DNA from 4 places in the Paenibacillus sp. MDV22-iso6 genome. Region 4 is predicted to be linked to each of the others. Evidence: predicted binding sites of a transcription regulator. Region 4 holds the regulator's gene; each other region holds the start of a gene.
The links. Region 4 encodes Rex, which represses fermentation and respiration genes when NADH is low (regulators of the CRP and FNR family bind a similar motif). Its sites were predicted from a motif close to TTGTGAAATATTTCACAA; they were not measured.

Region 1 (4,546 bases), 180 kb from region 4:
TGGACAATCGAATCAGCGTGGAGCAGAGTGCGCCCGGTTTGCCATATAACATCAGATCACGGAATTTGGTTTGGGTTAACCGGTGATGGATACCCATCCATTTCATAAAGTCGATCGCAAAGTCACAGTGTTGGCAGATCAGCATTTCCAGGTCTTTATGCTCCAGTACGCCGATCTCACTATCCTCCAGCACTTCCGCCGAAAAGCTGTGTTTCGATCCGAAGAACGGATCAGCCTGCCCAATCATATCACCGGCTTGATACATGTACATAATCAATTCCTTGCCTTCATCCGTGGATTTGGTGATCTGAGCACGGCCTCGTTTCATATAATAAAGTTTGTCAGAGACATCTCCCTCCCAATACAGATGGGTTCCTTCCGGATAGGTTCTGTCCTTCATCGTTACGAGCAGATGGTTGAAATTCGCTTCCGAGAAACAGTTGGTATTTCCGCGTTTTTCCAGTACACTCAGTTGTTCTCTCATAAGTCTATCTCCCCTTTGTGTCCATCGGACGGCCTTCTGCAGCTTGGACTGGCCCCCGTGGTTCGCCGCAAACCGTTGCCGTCCTGATCAGGGTCATCTCTCGGCCGGGAAGGACGGTACAAATTGCGGTGGTTCAATTTTTAAGTTCAGTATATACCTTATCTTGCCGTTTGAGGGGCGTGGAAAGGGGGCAAAAATGGCGAAATTTCAAACATTGTGATTAAATTCACTTTCAAAAGGAGAGGATGAATCTGACAGCCCTATAGTTTAAATAGGAAGTGTAAATGGCTAAGTGAGAGACACTAAAAAACTTAAATTAAATTTGTTATACTTTGTGAAAAAAATCACATAATTAACTCTTTCCCCATGATACGATGTGAATGTAAAGAAGAGAGACAAACCAATACGAACCTTTAGGAGGATGAGGGAGATGGCTGTAAAGAACGAAGTCGCCCCAGTAAAAGAACCGACAGCAGGTCAGTATATTCAAACGTTAATTGACAAAGCGAATAAAGCACATGCAGCATTCATGTCCATGGATCAGAAACAGATTGACCGAATCGTGCAAGCGATGGCGCTGGCAGGTCTGGACAAACATATGATGCTCGCCAAAATGGCCGTGGAAGAAACAGGTCGGGGTGTGTATGAGGATAAAATCACCAAAAATATATTTGCAACAGAATATGTGTATCATAGCATAAAATATGACAAAACAGTAGGGGTTATCGAAGATAACGAGTACGAAAGCTTCCAGAAAATTGCGGAGCCTGTCGGCATCATCATGGGGATTACCCCGGTAACGAATCCGACATCCACCACGATGTTCAAAGCACTGATTTCCATCAAAACGCGTAACCCAATCATCTTCGGTTTCCACCCATCTGCACAGAACTGTAGCCGGGAAGCCGCCAAAATCCTGCTTGATGCTGCAGTGAAGCATGGTGCTCCAGCGGATTGTATCCAGTGGATTGATGATCCTTCCATGGATCGCACAAACGCACTGATGAATCATAACGATGTGGCGCTCATTCTGGCAACAGGCGGATCAGGTATGGTACGGGCTGCATACAGCTGTGGTAAACCAGCACTGGGCGTAGGGCCAGGGAACGTACCTTGCTTTATTGAGAAAAGCGCAGATATCAATCAAGCAGTAACGGATCTGATTTTGTCCAAATCGTTCGATAACGGTATGATTTGTGCTTCCGAGCAAGCAGTCATCATCGAAGAACCGATCTTCGATCAGGTGAAAAAGAAAATGATCGCGAACGGCTGTTACTTCGTCAACAAGGATGAGGCAGCGAAACTGACCGCAGGTGCGATTAATGCTGAGAAATGTGCGGTGAACCCGGCGATTGTTGGTCAATCTGCAGTCAGCATTGCGCAAATGTGCGGTATCGAGGTCCCTGCTAACACCAAAATTCTCGTAGCCGAGATTGAAGGGGTAGGTACAAAATTCCCGTTGTCGGCTGAAAAACTAAGCCCGGTACTGGCTTGTTACAAAGTGAAAACGGCAGCTGAAGGGATTGAGCGTGCAGCAGAAGTGGTTGCTTTTGGCGGCATGGGTCACTCCTCTGTTATTCATTCGACAAACGAAGAAGTCATTAGCAAATTCGCAGATCGCCTGCAAACCGGACGGATTATCGTGAATTCGCCATCCACACACGGCGCCATCGGTGACATCTATAACACCAACATGCCGTCACTGACATTGGGCTGCGGATCGTATGGACGTAACTCGACTTCTTCCAACGTAACCGCTGTAAACTTAATCAACGTGAAAAGGGTGGCTCGCCGTACCGTGAATATGCAGTGGTTCAAAGTGCCGAACAAAGTCTACTTCGAAAAAGGTGCAACACAGTATCTTGCCAAAATGCCGGACATCACACGCGTAGCCATTATTACGGATGCCATGATGGTCAAACTCGGTTATGTGGAAAAAGTAGAGCACTATCTGCGTCAGCGTCAAATGCCAGTAGCCATTGAAGTGTTCTCTGATGTCGAACCTGATCCATCCACAACAACGGTAGACCGCGGTACGGAAATGATGCGCCGCTTCCAGCCAGACTGCATTATCGCTCTCGGCGGGGGATCACCGATGGATGCTGCCAAAGCGATGTGGCTGTTCTATGAATATCCTGACACGGATTTCAATGATTTGAAGCAAAAATTCATGGATATCCGCAAACGGATCTACAAATATCCACGTCTTGGCGTGAAAGCGAAATTCGTAGCGATCCCGACAACTTCGGGCACAGGTTCGGAAGTAACATCGTTCGCAGTTATTACAGATAAAAATCAAGGCAATACGAAATATCCACTGGCAGACTACGAGTTAACACCAGATGTAGCCATTGTAGACCCGGAATTCGTATACTCTCTGCCTAAAACCGCTGTTGCGGATACAGGTATGGACGTATTGACTCACGCCATTGAAGCATATGTATCCGTCATGGCGAATGATTTCACGGATGGACTCGCGATCAAAGCGATTCAACTGGTATTCCAATACCTCGAGCAATCTGCGCTGCAAGGTGACAAATTGGCTCGTGAGAAAATGCATAACGCTTCGACGATTGCCGGTATGGCTTTTGCCAACGCATTCCTGGGCATTAACCACAGCTTGGCACACAAATGGGGCGGTCAGTACCACACCGCACATGGACGTACCAATGCGATCCTGATGCCGCACGTCATTCGTTACAATGCGAAAAAACCGACGAAGTTTGCATCGTTCCCGAAATATTCGCACTTTGTTGCAGATGAGCGTTATGCCGAAATTGCCCGTATTCTGGGATTGCCTGCACGTACAACAGAAGAAGGGGTTACCAGCCTCATCAATGCGATTCGCAAACTCAACAAAACATTGGGTATTGAAGAATCGTTCCAGGAAATTGGATTCGACGCCAAAGACTTTGAAGCACATGTGGATTATCTGGCAGACCGCGCATTCGAGGACCAATGTACCACAGCTAATCCAAAACTGCCGTTAGTGACTGAACTGGCTGATGTATATCGCAACGCATTCTACGGCAAGTTTGAGTAATAACTAAAGCAACAGCAGGATTCAGGCAGATAGTCAGGGTTCCCCGAAAGGGGAGCCCCGATTGCCGTCTTTCCAGTAAAAAAAGGTAAAACGTAATCTTTGCAGTTGTCTTTTTTAAAAGAGGTTACACGGAATCCGTGATGTTACTTTTTGAACCAGGTATTCATACCATAACGGAGAGGGAAGAAAAAAACTGAAGAAGCGAAGCGTTCTCTTTCAAGCACGATTTCAACCTTCTATGCTATATAGTTTGAATCATAAATGTACACGATAACGGAGAGGAGAGAAAAAACCTGAAGAAGCGATAGCGCTCGCCTTTATCCCCGGAATTTCCCTTTTTAAAAGGGAATCAAAAAAATCTGGGGGTAACAGCGATCGGAAGGTTGTTCTATCCTCTGAGTGGTCAGTGTACATATCCTTTCGTTCAAATTATATTGTTCAATCGGGGAAATCGGGTTTGAACATTGATCGGAAGTTGTTCTGCCCGCGCAGTGGCTAAGTGTGAATTTGCAGGGTTCACCATGACACAGCACAGGTGGAGTGAGGATGGTCACAAACTTTGTGATAAAAATCACAGATGGTGAAAGAACAAAGACGTATACTGAAAATGTAAGAAAAACATTCATCCGCGGTTCCGGTTCCCAAGTAGAGAGAACATGTTCCGGCTTACATGTGAAATTTATCACATTAATCGCGGCTCTGGGCACAGATGAGACGAGTGAAGCATCCTGTCATGTGTCCGGAAATCCAAATTTGTGGAGGGATTACTATGTCGGTGATCGAAAAAGATGTCAAACAACTAACAGGCTGGAGAAACTTTACCAAAGGAACATGGACGAAATCCGTAGATGTGAATGATTTTCTGGCACGCAACTTATCACCTTACTATGGCGACGAAGCATTTCTTGCAGGTGCAACTCAGAATACGAAAGAGTTATGGGATATCGTATCCGATTTGACCAAAAAAGAGCGCGATAACGGCGGGGTACTTGATGTTGACGTAAACACGCCAGCAACGA
Region 2 (4,546 bases), on a different contig from region 4:
GTTCTTATTTTCGTATTGCTTCATCAATGCTGCCAGTTCATCCTCAACAGCCTGATCCTTGCCCAGCTTCTCGAACTCATCATCCAGCGATTTTCCTTTGGACGACATCTCATTGCTAGCTTCAGCCTGAGCTTCCATCTGCATCATTTTTTCTTCCATACGCTTCATGCCGGCACTTGCAGTATCGGAGCCAAATCCGTTCAGCGCCTTGTTGATTTCGGTTTGAGCTTTTGCAGCGTTGTAGCGCGCAACCAATGTTTCACGTTTATTTTTCATTTGGGTCAATTGTTTGCGCATTTCGTCCAGCTTGCCACGAAGGTTATCGGCAGAAGCCTTGTTTTGATCATAGCTTGTTTTGTATTCAGCCATCTTCTCTTCAGCCACTTTTTTCTCTTCCAGTGCCCGACGAGCCAAATCCATATTCTGTGCACGCGCTGCTGTATGTGCTTGCTCCTCACGTTTCTTCACGAGAGCTTCCTGTTCTTCGAACAGCTGCTTGAATTTCTTCTCAATAGCGATCTGTGCAGCAACAGCTTTCTCCGCATCTTCCAGATCTTCCTGCATATCTCGGATATATTGATCCGTCATCTTGATCGGATCTTCTGCCTTGTCAATAATAGAGTTAATGTTAGACATTGTTAAATCGCGCAATCGTTTGAAAATGGACATTATGGTATTCCTCCTAGTCGATAGTTCATCCTTGTATATAAACATACATACGTGGCAATGTTCTACTCGTTTCAATTTTAACAAAAAAAATCATAAAAAACGATTTTAGCCTACTTAGCGTCCATCGAACTATTGAATCAGTTGACTAGTTTGGCACAGCTCCTCATCAAGCAGCTTCTCTGCAGTCTGCACAATCTCATCAATCTGCATGCGCGTAATTGCATCAAAGTGAATCCCCATAATCACGGTCACGGTTACTTTTAAATGTAGGGCGGCCTTACGTGCGAGCCTTTCACACAGCTCTTGCTCTTTATGCCCCGGAATATGCATCGTAGCCCCGCTTACCCGCTCACGGTCCGGATAAAAGGTTGCTACTGCTCCAATATGTGATCTGCCTCCAGTTACCATAAACACCTTGTCTTCCCCTGCCTCAATCACCTGTAAACGAACGGAATTTAAATCGTATGTACTCATCCTGCTCCACCTGTCCTTTTCTATATATATGGTGGAATTATGGCTCCGATTTAATGAATCAGCAATGAAACATCTCACAATATGCATAAATACGGATGGCCCCGGGCATACCAAAGAGAACGCAATTTGGGAAAAGGAGGCACTAACATGCGTATACGCCTCATAATGTTATCCATCATGGTCATTCTTCTGGGGGGAAGTTACGCTCCTGCTCAGTTATGGGCTTCTTCAAGTCCGCAAACCGAACCTGCTTCGAAGTCTGATTCTTCCGAAGAAGAACAGTTGACTCTGGGACAGCTCAGACAAAAATATGCGGATACGTTCAAAACCAATGGCCCCTCAACAAAAAAGGTCGCTCTGACTTTTGATGACGTACCTGATCCACGGTTCACCCCGCAGGTACTGGATATTCTAAAAAAATACAAGGTACGGGCTACATTTTTCATTGTGGGAAATCGCGCTGAGAAACATCCGGATTTAGTGAAACGCATGGTGAAGGAAGGGCATATTGTTGGCAATCACAGCTACAATCACCCGGAGTTCAGTAAATTGTCCATGAATGCATTTCGCAAACAAATCTTACATACCGGAGATATTATTCGTAATCTGGCGGGCTACACTCCCAAAATGATTCGTCCACCTTATGGCGACATTAATGAGCAACAGCTGCAATGGGCGGCCAAACAACATTACAGCATTGTGAATTGGAACGTCGATTCCCTGGACTGGAAGGGCCTCTCCAAAGAGGAAGTCAAACAAAACATCCTGTCGGCCGTTAAACCAGGTTCCATTGTTCTGCAACATGCAGGAGGCGGTGTCGGATCGAAGCTGAGTGGTACCATCGAGGCGTTGCCTGAAGTTATCGAGGAATTGCGAAACCGCGGGTACGAGCTGGTGACTTTGGACGAAATGCTGGAACTGCCAAAGGGTAAATAGGTCAAGATCCCTGAAGTTGGATATTCAAAAGGGTGTTCTTCCATCACATTATTGTGATGGAAGAACACCCTTTATTGTTTAATTTAGATATAGTTGGAGTCACATATGATGATGTGCAGCTACGCTTTGATTTTATTTCAAAATGTAAAGTTCAACATCCTGAATACCAAATGTGCTCACGGATTGCTTGCTGCCAGGAATAAAGATATCGATCTTGTGACCTTTAATGGCACTACCCACATCACGAGCCGTTGCGACAAATGCCTGTTTTGGCAGTCCGGGATGTGTATGACCTGTCACCAGTACCTTTGTACCCAATGGAATGATACTCGGGTCTACTGCAATGGTACCCAATTCAAGCGGATTACCGAAGTAATCCACAGCACCCCATCCTCCATTTTCGGAAGCGTCTGCGGAGTATGCTGTTGCTTTGACGTCGACAGCTTTGCTGTAATCAAACGTTTTACCCCAGGCTTGTACAACTTTACTATCTGCATTAACGTCAAGGCTTGCGGCAGTTACCGTTTTGGCCTCCGTTTTAGCTGCTGCAGCAGAAGCTGTGTTCGTTGTTTTACCAGGGATCGTAATTTTCAAACCACCATAAATGTTGTAAGCTGAAATGTCATTGTTAGCTTTAATAAGAGCGTTAAGTCCAACTCCATATTGTTTGGATAAGGTGTAGAAGGTATCCCCCTCTTTGGCCACATGAACTGAATCAGCATGAGCCGGAACGGCCTGAATGAGCATTGCTGCTGTCAGCAAAGCTGTTGCTGTTTTGGCTATACGTTTCTTGTTAATCATGGTCTTCCTCCCTCATTATGCCTGCGAAGTTAGTTGTCGGATTCGGATGGAGGAAACCACCCTATAGGTTCAATTACATTAATAATTTATGTAGCCCTAATTCACCCCAAGCCGTGTGCAAATGATTCTTCCCCAAGCACACTCTGCATCGTTACATCCCCCACACTCCCAACTCCGGAAGTTTCGGCAGGAACAAATATATCACAACTTTGTAACCAAGAGTCGTAGTAAATGTTACCATCTGGCTAATTCACTTCAATATTTTTGCTGAATTCAAGCGACTTTTTCAAAAAAATGTCTATTTGAGCTTATATCGTTGATGACAGAAACGTTACTTTTTATGTAAATCCGTGCGTATTCACACGCAACAAAACAATCCCTGCCGACAGGTCGCCGACAGGGATCTATGAGGGAATAAGAATTCTCATCCACAGTATATATTTTGCATTTTCATCCAATTCATCCTAATGATGACTCGGATGTATTAGAGCACTTTAGCAAGGAAGTCACGTGTACGTGCATGCTTAGGCTCACCAAACACTTCAGCAGGTGTTCCTTCTTCTACAATAACCCCACCATCCATAAACAGGATGCGGTCCCCTACTTCGCGTGCGAAGCCCATCTCATGCGTTACAATAACCATGGTCATGCCGCCCTCTGCAAGCCGCTTCATGACATCCAGTACTTCACCGACCATTTCAGGGTCCAGTGCTGAAGTAGGCTCGTCAAACAGCATGACATGCGGCTGCATCGCAAGCGCTCTTGCAATAGCGATCCGTTGTTTCTGTCCTCCGGACAGCTGATTAGGATAAGCGTCTTTTTTGTCAGACAGGCCAACCGTCTTCAGCAAATCTGCGCAGATTAGTTCCGCTTCCTGTGCAGATTGTTTTTTCACTTTAATGGGAGCAATCGTAATGTTCTGCTGCACCGTTTTGTGCGGGAACAGATTGAAATGCTGGAATACCATCCCCATTTTTTCACGAGTTGCATTAATGTTGTGTTTAGGGTCAGTGATCGAAACTCCCTCAAAGTCAATCTCACCGGAAGTAGGCTGCTCCAATAAGTTAAGACAGCGCAAAAAGGTACTTTTCCCCGATCCGGACGGACCGATGACCACGACAACCTCGCCTTTACCAATTGTTACGTTAATGCCCTTGAGCACATCGTTATTTCCATATGATTTGTGTAATTGTCTAACGTCTATCACTTGCACTCAACTTCCTTTCCAGTCGACCCAGCAGCTTGGACAAAATGAACGTCAGCACAAAGTAAATGGCCGCTGCAATCAGGAATGGATTCATTCCTTGGTACGTAATGTTTTTGACTACACTTGCCTGGTACATAATGTCCACCATACCAATAACCGAGATGATGGAAGATTCCTTGATAATGGTCACGAACTCATTACCGATCGCCGGCAACACCGCTTTAAACGCTTGTGGAAGCACGATGAAGCGCATTGCCGCACCTCTGCCCATTCCCAGGGAACGAGCTGCTTCCAACTGGCCTCGATCCACACCCTGTATACCAGCGCGGAAAATCTCGGCAAGATAGGCACCACTATTAATGGATAGTGTGATAATTCCCGCCTGAAGAGCCGAGAAATTAATTCCAAAGGTCAATGAAACACCGTAATAGATAATCATCAATTGCACCAGCATTGGCG
Region 3 (4,546 bases), on a different contig from region 4:
AAATGTTCGTCGGTGTCGGTGCATCTCGTGTACGTGACTTGTTTGAAAATGCGAAGAAAAACGCCCCATGTATCATCTTTATCGATGAGATTGATGCTGTAGGACGTCAGCGTGGTGCTGGTCTTGGTGGTGGTCACGACGAACGTGAACAAACACTCAACCAGTTGCTCGTTGAAATGGATGGATTCGGAGCCAATGAAGGTATTATCATCGTTGCTGCAACGAACCGTGCCGATATTCTGGACCCTGCCTTGCTGCGCCCAGGACGTTTTGACCGTCAAATCACGGTTGATCGCCCTGACGTGAGAGGTCGTGAAGCGGTTCTGAAAGTACACTCACGCAACAAACCACTCACCAAAGATGTGAAGCTGGACATTATTGCGAAGCGTACTACCGGATTCTCCGGTGCAGATTTGGAAAATCTCTTGAATGAAGCGGCATTGCTTGCGGCACGTCGTAATCGCAGAGATATTTCCATGCGTGAGGTAGACGAGGCGATTGACCGTGTTATCGTAGGTACGGAGAAGAAAAGCCGTGTCATCAGTGATCGTGAGAAACGTATCATTGCTTACCACGAAGCAGGTCACACCATTGTAGGTTACTTCCTGGAACATGCCGATATGGTACATAAAGTTACCATTATTCCGCGTGGACGCGCGGGTGGATATGTAATCATGTTGCCAAAAGAAGATCGTATGCTTGTAACCAAGCAGGAGCTGTTGGACAAAATAACGGGACTCCTTGGGGGCCGTGTTGCAGAAGAATTGTTCATTGGTGAAATTGGTACTGGCGCATACAGTGACTTCCAGCAAGCGACAGGTATTGTTCGAAGTATGGTTATGGAGTACGGTATGAGTGAGAAATTGGGTCCTATGCAATTCGGAAGTTCACAGGGACAGGTATTCCTGGGCCGTGATATTGGTCATGAACAGAATTACTCGGATTCCATCGCATATGAGATTGATCAGGAAATGCAACGCTTCATTAACGATTGTTACGAGAAATGTAAGGACTTGCTCGTAAAACATTCGAAAGAGATGCATCTGATCGCACAAACATTGCTCGAAGTGGAGACATTGGAAATGGATCAGATCAAGGAATTGATCGAGACAGGTTCCCTGACTCCAAAAAGTGAGAACAGCAATGATGGAGAAGGCACGCCTAGCGAAAGCGGAGAGGCGATCATCGACAACATCGGTGATGTACGCGTCCGTATCCAAGGCAAAGATGAAACGCCTGAGCCACCAGCCGGAGATATTCCTAACGAAGCTCCGAATCTGGACAAAGGAAACAGCAATGACCCGGATGATGGTGGAACGAAGCCAACGTCTTAATTTATAACAACCATCTGTTTATAGTGGCAGATGAACAAAGAGAGCCTTCGGGCTCTCTTTTTTTATATATTCCTTTAAATTGTATAGATAATGATAACGGGGAGCTATAGGGCGAACCACGTAGGAAATGGGCGGTTATGCCCTTGTTCTGGGGCGTTTTCATTTATTGACAGAGTCGTGAACGTTGTGTACATTAGGTGTTAAACCGCTTGTGATTCGTTTCTCAAGCGAAAATAACGACTTGGATTTGCCATATGAAACAGCGTATAAGGCTGTCCCGATAAGGAGAGGATCACAGGTGGAAGCTCTGGCTTTAGAGCGCAAGGCTGAGATGAACCGGGAGCTGCGCGAGCGGCTGATGGAGTTGAAGAAGGAACGTAATGCCATTATTCTTGCCCATTATTATCAACGTGACGAGGTACAGGAGGTCGCTGATTTCCGGGGAGATTCGTTTTTGCTGGCCCAGAAGGCGGCACAAACCGATGCGGATGTTATCGTTTTCTGCGGGGTTCATTTTATGGGTGAAAGCGCTAAAATTCTTGCCCCTAACAAAACGGTTATCATCCCCGACGAGCGTGCAGGCTGCCCAATGGCAGACATGGTGAACGTTGAAGGCTTACGTAAATTGAAAGCACAGCACCCGAATGCCAAAGTTGTAACGTACATCAATTCTTCAGCTGAGATCAAGGCAGAGACCGACATCTGTTGTACATCGGCCAATGCTGTCAGAGTCATTCAATCTGTTGATTCCGATGAAATCATCTGGGTACCGGATAAAAATCTGGGACATTATGTGCAACAACATACAGACAAGAAAATGATTATCTGGGAAGGTTACTGCAATACCCATGATATGCTGACGGTCAAAGACGTGGTTGAGATGAGAGCGAAGCATCCAAATGCCGAGTTCGTTGTTCACCCGGAATGTCGTCCTGAGGTTGTAGAGATGGGTGACTTCGTAGGTAGCACAACCGCCATTCTGGAATATTGTAAGAATTCGTCCGCTAAAGAATTTATCGTAGGTACCGAGGATGGTACAGGATACCAACTGCGTCTCGATAGCCCGGATAAACAATTCCACTTTGCTACCAAGTTCCTCGTATGCCCGAACATGAAGGTCAACAACTTGAAAAAGCTGGTTAAATGTCTGGAAACGATGAAGCCGCAAATTTACGTACCGCCAGCGGTTGCCGACAAAGCCAGAGAATCACTAGAGCGCATGTTACTGGTGAAGTAGCATGCGCTACTCTTGCTCCAAGACAGGTGAAATAACATGATACCGCAATATTTAGTGGATTTTGATCTGTCCGCGCTGCCGATGGTGGAGACGGATGTGCTGGTTATTGGTTCGGGCATTGCTGGTTTGTTTACTGCGATCAAGGCGAGTGAACAACGCAGTGTGTTGATGATCACGAAGAAGTCGTTACTGGATAGTAACACCCGGTATGCGCAGGGAGGAATCGCTGCGGTTATTGCTGAGGATGATTCACCTGCCTACCATTTGCAGGATACACTTGTTGCAGGAGCGGGATTATGCCGCTCCGAAGCAGTCGAAGCATTGGTGAACGAGGGCCCGGACGGAGTGAAAGAACTGATTCGACTGGGTACTTTGTTTGATCTGGAGAACGGCGAGTTGGCGTTGACGCAGGAAGGTGCGCACAGCCACCGCCGTATTTTGCATGCCAATGGGGATGCAACGGGATATGAGATTGTGCGTGCACTGGCTGCACAGGCGAATGAACATCCGGGGATTGAAGTGTGGGATGAGCATTTTGTCATTGACCTGATTACAGAGCAGGGAGAATGTGTAGGTGCGCTGGTTCAGAAGGCTGACGGCTCACAAGTATTTGTGAAGGCAGAGGCAACCGTACTATGCTCTGGCGGAGCTGGACAATTGTATCGATATACGACTAATCCGGAAGTGGCTACAGCAGATGGTGTGGCGATGGCCTATCGTGCCGGGGCAGTTGTCCGGGACATGGAGTTTATTCAATTTCACCCGACCTCCCTTTGTTATCCGGGAGCACCACGTTTCCTGGTGTCCGAGGCGGTACGTGGCGAAGGAGCCTATTTGCGTAATGTGAAAGGCGAGCGCTTCATGGAACGGTATCATGCACAGCTTGAACTGGCACCACGTGATATCGTCGCGCGGGCAATTGTCAGTGAGATGGAATCGACAAACAGCACCTTTGTATATTTGGATATCACTCATGAACCGGCGGAGATGATTAAGCATCGGTTTCCTACTATTTATGAGACCTGTATGCGATACGGACTGGATATGACCACAGACTGGATTCCGGTTGCTCCTGCTGCACATTACATGATGGGCGGAGTGAAGACGGATCTCAGTGGGGAGAGCAGCATTGGCCGGTTATTTGCCTGCGGTGAGGTATCTTCTACTGGAGTACATGGAGCCAATCGCCTGGCGAGCAACTCTCTGTCTGAAGCAATCGTATTTGGCCGGAGAATCGTGGATCGTATTCAATCCCTTCCTCCGCTTGCTTCACTCCAGACAAATATTCCCACATTAACAACTATTCGCAGGATCATAAAGGAAGAGCAGAAGCCGGTGTCCGAAAGACGCTTGCGTCTGCAAAAAATGATGGTGCGTCAAGTGGGGCTGCGCCGGAATGGCGCTAACCTGCAAGCAGCAATAGAGAAACTGCAACAAGAACTGCAATTTTTTGATCAGAAGTTTACTCACAAAGAAGAGATGGAATATGCCAACCTTTTGACCTGTGCCTGGTTGGTTACCACTGGAGCATTACACCGCGAGGAAAGTCGGGGAGCCCACTACCGTGAGGATTTCCCGCAGCGTGACGATGCCGTATGGCAGAAGCATAGTCTGCAGCAGCGAGAACAAGCGATTGTGGAGGAATTGATGTCATGATACTGAACGGATATAATGAAGGACTCATCGAATCAATCAAAAACTGGCTTCGTGAGGATGTTGGTGCAGGGGATGTCACAACAAATGTGACGATTCCCGCTGGCAGTCAGTCCAAGGCCGTTATACATGCCAAAGACAATGGAATCATTGCAGGAATTACGGTAGCAGAACTCGTGTTTCAGGTAGTGGATCCTGGTCTTGCGTTCACACCAATGGTTAAAGACGGTGATGCAGTTACACATGGTACGATTCTGGCTGAGGTAGAAGGAAGCACACATAGCTTGCTGACAGGAGAGCGTCTGGCTCTTAACCTGCTTCA
Region 4 (4,546 bases):
TCATGTCGAATGAGAAAATCAAGCGCTTCCCGCAGTTCCTGCTTGGCACTCTCCTGGCCACCGATTTCTTCAAAAGTCAGCTTGGAAGGTCCTTTTTTCTTGCGTTTACGTTCCTGACCTGCCCCCACCGTAATCCCACCCCGCATTTGCATCATGAGCAGCAGAGCTCCCACAAGCATTACAGCGATCAGAATGGGAATCATGTTTACACCGATAAAAGCGAGAAAGATAATCAATACGGGTACAAATCCAATGGCAATTTCTTTCGTCCATTTAGGCATTAGGCCACACTCCTATCTGACCGGGCACACGCGGCAGAATAATAAACTTACTGGCATCTCCATCTCTGAGACTAACATATACATTATTGTCATCCATGGCTGTATTTACCTTGATCCCATTTGTAGCCATTTTAGACAAGGTCGGTGTAATTTCGGTGTATTGCTTGTTCTCCATCGCTTGTGCTACGGTAAACATCGCGCTTCCCCACCAGCTCTCTAATGCTTCGTTGGAATGATCCACGACATCCAGCTTCAACGAACGAGTGCCAATCAAGGTTTGTCCTTCTTTGTGAATATATTGTACCAACCTGCCCAGATCAACATCCGGCTGCAGATCGAGTTTCAACTGTACATCATTGCGGTTAATAGTTAATTGAACATCATTGACTCCATCGTACTGGGTAACCATTTTTTGAATTGGGCTTTGCACAGCCACATGACGATACACAAACCAACCTCCAAACAACACAACGGCTGAAATGACGGCAGTCAGAGCAATAGGCAATACTTTTATCTTCAAGTGAGTTACCCCTCCTAAATTTTGGCCCATCCTATAACTTGTAGGCAAGAATATGAATATGTGTACGTAATGTCCTGTGATGTGCCTAACAGGATTTATTTGTGTATGATGTATCCTTGAATACATATTTGAGTATATCACATCGTATATACAATATCTAAGGCGAAAATATGAATAAATTATTAATTTTAACTATTCAAATCCAAAATGATCAACAAAGTACGCCAAAGAACCGGACCAGTCGGGTTTCCGTCTGCCGGTTCTTTAATGTATTCTTTTGGACGATAGTATTTATGCTAATTCTAGCTATTTGGGATCGTATAGACCAGATCCACCTGATCCCCGTTACTGAAGCGGTAAAACCGATAATAGTTGTGAGTATCATCATTATAATACACTTGCCATACATAGATTCCATTCACAACGCCTGGCATGATTCGTTTGATCTCCCCACCGGGAACTTCAGAGCTGAACCGATTTCGAATCTGAGCTTCATTCATGCCGTTCTTTAACAGTTCACCGTGTACTGCATTGGTTCCCGTCACGGGTTTGTTATTCTCATCAAACTTGATCCACACCATGACATCCTGGTTATCCTTATTTTTGCCGATCAGGGTCCAGTATATGTTGTCTCCGCCGTCTTTCTGCCCCCAGACATACTTACGCAGCTCTTCGTGGGACGTAATCCCCAGCTGTTCCTGGGCCGCCTGTATGGCCAACGCCTCTTCCTTGCGCTGATCCTGGGTAACATAGACATAATAACGCTGAAGTCCAAACAGAATCAGAACCAGGAGCAGCAGCGAAATCCATATCCACTTCTTTTTTTTCTTCAAAAGCCGAACTTCCTTTCCCTATGACGATGCTGTCCTTGTAATTAACGGGCAAGCAAACTGTCAAATGCCAGCTGAGACTCACGCAGAATGCGCTCTTCATCCATCGTAAGACATTCGCCATGTTTAACCACTTGTTTACCATCCACCCACACATGCTCCACATCTTTGGCCGATGCCGAGTAGACCGTATGGGAAATCAGATCCGTATGCGGATAGAAATGGGCCTGTTCGATGTTCAACGCGATGAAGTCAGCCTTCATGCCAACTTGCAGAGCGCCTGTATTGTTCAGGAATATGGATTTAGCACCATATGAAGTTCCAAGCAGAAGCGCTTCCCCTGCCGGCACTGCAGTAGGGTCACCGGACACACCTTTGTGAATCAACGCAGCCAATCTCATCTCTTCAAACATATCCAGGTTATTGTTACTTGCTGGTCCGTCTGTTCCCAGAGACACAGTCACGCCTGCTTTCAACAGATCAGGCACACGCGCAACACCCGAAGCCAATTTCAGGTTACTGCCTGGATTGTGGGAAACTGCTACATCATGCTTTGCGAGAATCTCGATCTCTTCATCATTCAGATGTACCGCATGTGCAACCAGAGATGGACGGGAGAAAAATCCTAGCTTCTCCAGATGTGCGACTGGACGCAGTCCGTAATCAGCCACGTTCTGTTCCACTTCGCGAAGCGTTTCAGACATATGCGTATGCAAAGGCAGATTCAGATCATGAGCAACCTGTACCAGCTTCTCTATGTAATCCGGAGGGCAAGTGTAAGGGGCGTGCGGAGAGATTACGGTTGTAATTCTTCCGTCTGCTTGTCCATTCCATTGACGGGCAAATGCTGCGGACTCTTCGAGCTTGCGCAGTTGTTCTTCTTCTGAGCAAAGCCCGATTACCCCACGTGCCAGAGCAGCCCGAACGCCGGATTGTTCCACCACTTTCGCAACCTGATCCATATGATCATACATATCTAGGAAAGCTGTTGTTCCACCCTTCAACATTTCAAGCACGGAAAGTGATGTGCCCCAATATACGTCTTCAGACGTCAATTTGGCTTCCATTGGCCACATTTTCTCCTGCAACCATACTTGTAACGCCAGATCGTCTCCATGGCCTCTGAGGAGCGACATGGCCGCGTGACCATGCGTATTGATCAGACCCGGCAAGAAGAACAGTCCTTTTCCGTCCACCTTTGTCAGGCTTTCGTCTCCTTCCGGCAATGTCTCACCAATATGCACAATCTTGTCATTCTCAACAACCATAAAACCTTGAACCACGTTCCAATTCGTACCTTCACTCACGGCAAATTTGCCGTTGTGAATTACCCATCTATTTGTCGTCATCTTCCTCGTCGTCCTTTCCATTCTCCAAGTAATAAGCCAGGCTAAGTAGATCCGTCGTAAAATCAGCATGATGAATGCGAATATGCGGCGGGGTCTTCAGGATCGTTGGCGCAAAGTTCAGAATCGCTTCAATTCCTGACTCAATCAGCTGATCTGCAACATTTTGGGCTTCCGTATCCGGAACCGTGATAATACCTATACGAATGTTATCTTTTTTGACCGAATCCGTTAATTCATTCATCGGTTGTACCGTCAAACTGTTGATTTGACTCCCAATTTTCGGACCGTAGGCATCAAATACAGCGACGATCTTCATGTTGTCTTTGAGATAGGCATTGTAATTGGACAAGGCATGTCCCAAATTACCTGCTCCGACAAGAGCTACATTGATCTGCTGGTCTATTTTTAAAATATGGCGGATTTTCTCAATGAGATATGAAACGTCATATCCAATCCCTTTACGACCAAAGTCACCAAAGTAAGCCAAGTCTTTACGAATCTGGGCAGGATTCAAATCCAGCCTCAGTCCAAGTTCTTGTGAAGAAACCGTATTGACTTCCCGCTGATGCAGTTCATTCAAATAACGCAAGTAAACAGGTAATCTACGCACCACGGCTTCCGAAATTTTATCTGATTTCATTCATTGCTCCCCCTTACCAAGGCCACGATAGATAGATGAAAAGATGAGCACCCTGTCTAAAACGATGCAAAATGATTACTGAATTAAACAGGATGCTCCTTGTTATATAATGGATAATTGCTTTAATCGCTTTACTCGCATATCCATGAAACGAATACATGATATTACTCAATTTTACCGCCAATCACTGGCGCCTTGCAATAATGGAAGCTACAGAGCGTATCTGTTATTGTTGCTCTTCGGTTGGTCTCTCGAGCCATTCCGAAATGCGTGGAACCATCTGCTCTGTAAGCATGTGCTCCATTTTGGGACCAGGTAATGAATATAAAAAGTACTTGCCATAATACGCTTCAATAACGCGTGTATCGTATACAATCACAATGCCTCTGTCTTTGCCTGTACGAACCAGTCTGCCAAATCCCTGTTTGAAACGGATGACGGCTTGTGGCACGGATAGCTTCATAAACGGGTTTTTCTTCTGCTGCTGCAAAAGCTCGCTCTTCGCTTCCACTAATGGATGATTCGGTGGCTGGAACGGCAGTCTGACAATTGCAAGGCAGGTCAGAGCCTCTCCCGGAATGTCCACGCCTTCCCAAAAGCTGCTTGTGCCAAGTAGCACCGTTGCTTTAGCATCTTGGAACCGACGTGTAAGCTTGGAACGGCTGCCGCTGTCCACCCCTTGCCCAAGCAAAGAGATATCGTTGCCTGACAAGGCCTCCTTAAGCGGGTCATAGACCTGTCGCAGCATGCGGTAGGAGGTAAACAACACCATCATGCGTCCACGAGTCGCAATAGCCGTTTCCGCGAGCGAGTGCACGAGCATATCCACAAAGTGTGCATCGCCTACACTGCCCTTCACGCTTGGGAAATCACGCGGAATGACAAGCAGCGCTTGTTCTCGATAATTGAACGGTGAAGGTAGCATC

Region 1: the regulator Rex is predicted to act here: its motif matches at 817-834, upstream of adhE (bifunctional acetaldehyde-CoA/alcohol dehydrogenase).
Region 2: the regulator Rex is predicted to act here: its motif matches at 1,206-1,223, upstream of lpdD (prenylated flavin chaperone LpdD).
Region 3: the regulator Rex is predicted to act here: its motif matches at 1,544-1,561, upstream of nadA (quinolinate synthase NadA).

The regions. Positions count from the first base shown of each region.
Region 1 is NZ_JBZVDZ010000007.1:297,110-301,655, reverse strand. Features, by position in the region: gene AC4PM4_RS20945 (Crp/Fnr family transcriptional regulator) at 1-484, opposite strand, end outside; gene adhE (bifunctional acetaldehyde-CoA/alcohol dehydrogenase) at 915-3,527, shown strand; gene pflB (formate C-acetyltransferase) at 4,297-4,546, shown strand, end outside.
Region 2 is NZ_JBZVDZ010000009.1:108,144-112,689, forward strand. Features, by position in the region: gene AC4PM4_RS24190 (PspA/IM30 family protein) at 1-669, opposite strand, end outside; gene lpdD (prenylated flavin chaperone LpdD) at 799-1,143, opposite strand; gene AC4PM4_RS24200 (polysaccharide deacetylase family protein) at 1,291-2,079, shown strand; gene AC4PM4_RS24205 (3D domain-containing protein) at 2,212-2,880, opposite strand; cyclic di-AMP (ydaO/yuaA leader) riboswitch at 2,883-3,079, opposite strand; gene AC4PM4_RS24210 (amino acid ABC transporter ATP-binding protein) at 3,365-4,087, opposite strand; gene AC4PM4_RS24215 (ABC transporter substrate-binding protein/permease) at 4,074-4,546, opposite strand, start outside.
Region 3 is NZ_JBZVDZ010000016.1:47,498-52,043, forward strand. Features, by position in the region: gene ftsH (ATP-dependent zinc metalloprotease FtsH) at 1-1,334, shown strand, start outside; gene nadA (quinolinate synthase NadA) at 1,633-2,571, shown strand; gene nadB (L-aspartate oxidase) at 2,608-4,227, shown strand; gene nadC (carboxylating nicotinate-nucleotide diphosphorylase) at 4,224-4,546, shown strand, end outside.
Region 4 is NZ_JBZVDZ010000007.1:112,303-116,848, forward strand. Features, by position in the region: gene AC4PM4_RS19975 (AAA family ATPase) at 1-281, opposite strand, end outside; gene AC4PM4_RS19980 (hypothetical protein) at 274-801, opposite strand; gene AC4PM4_RS19985 (hypothetical protein) at 1,104-1,634, opposite strand; gene AC4PM4_RS19990 (amidohydrolase) at 1,676-2,980, opposite strand; gene AC4PM4_RS19995 (redox-sensing transcriptional repressor Rex) at 2,967-3,620, opposite strand; gene dinG (ATP-dependent DNA helicase DinG) at 3,847-4,546, opposite strand, start outside.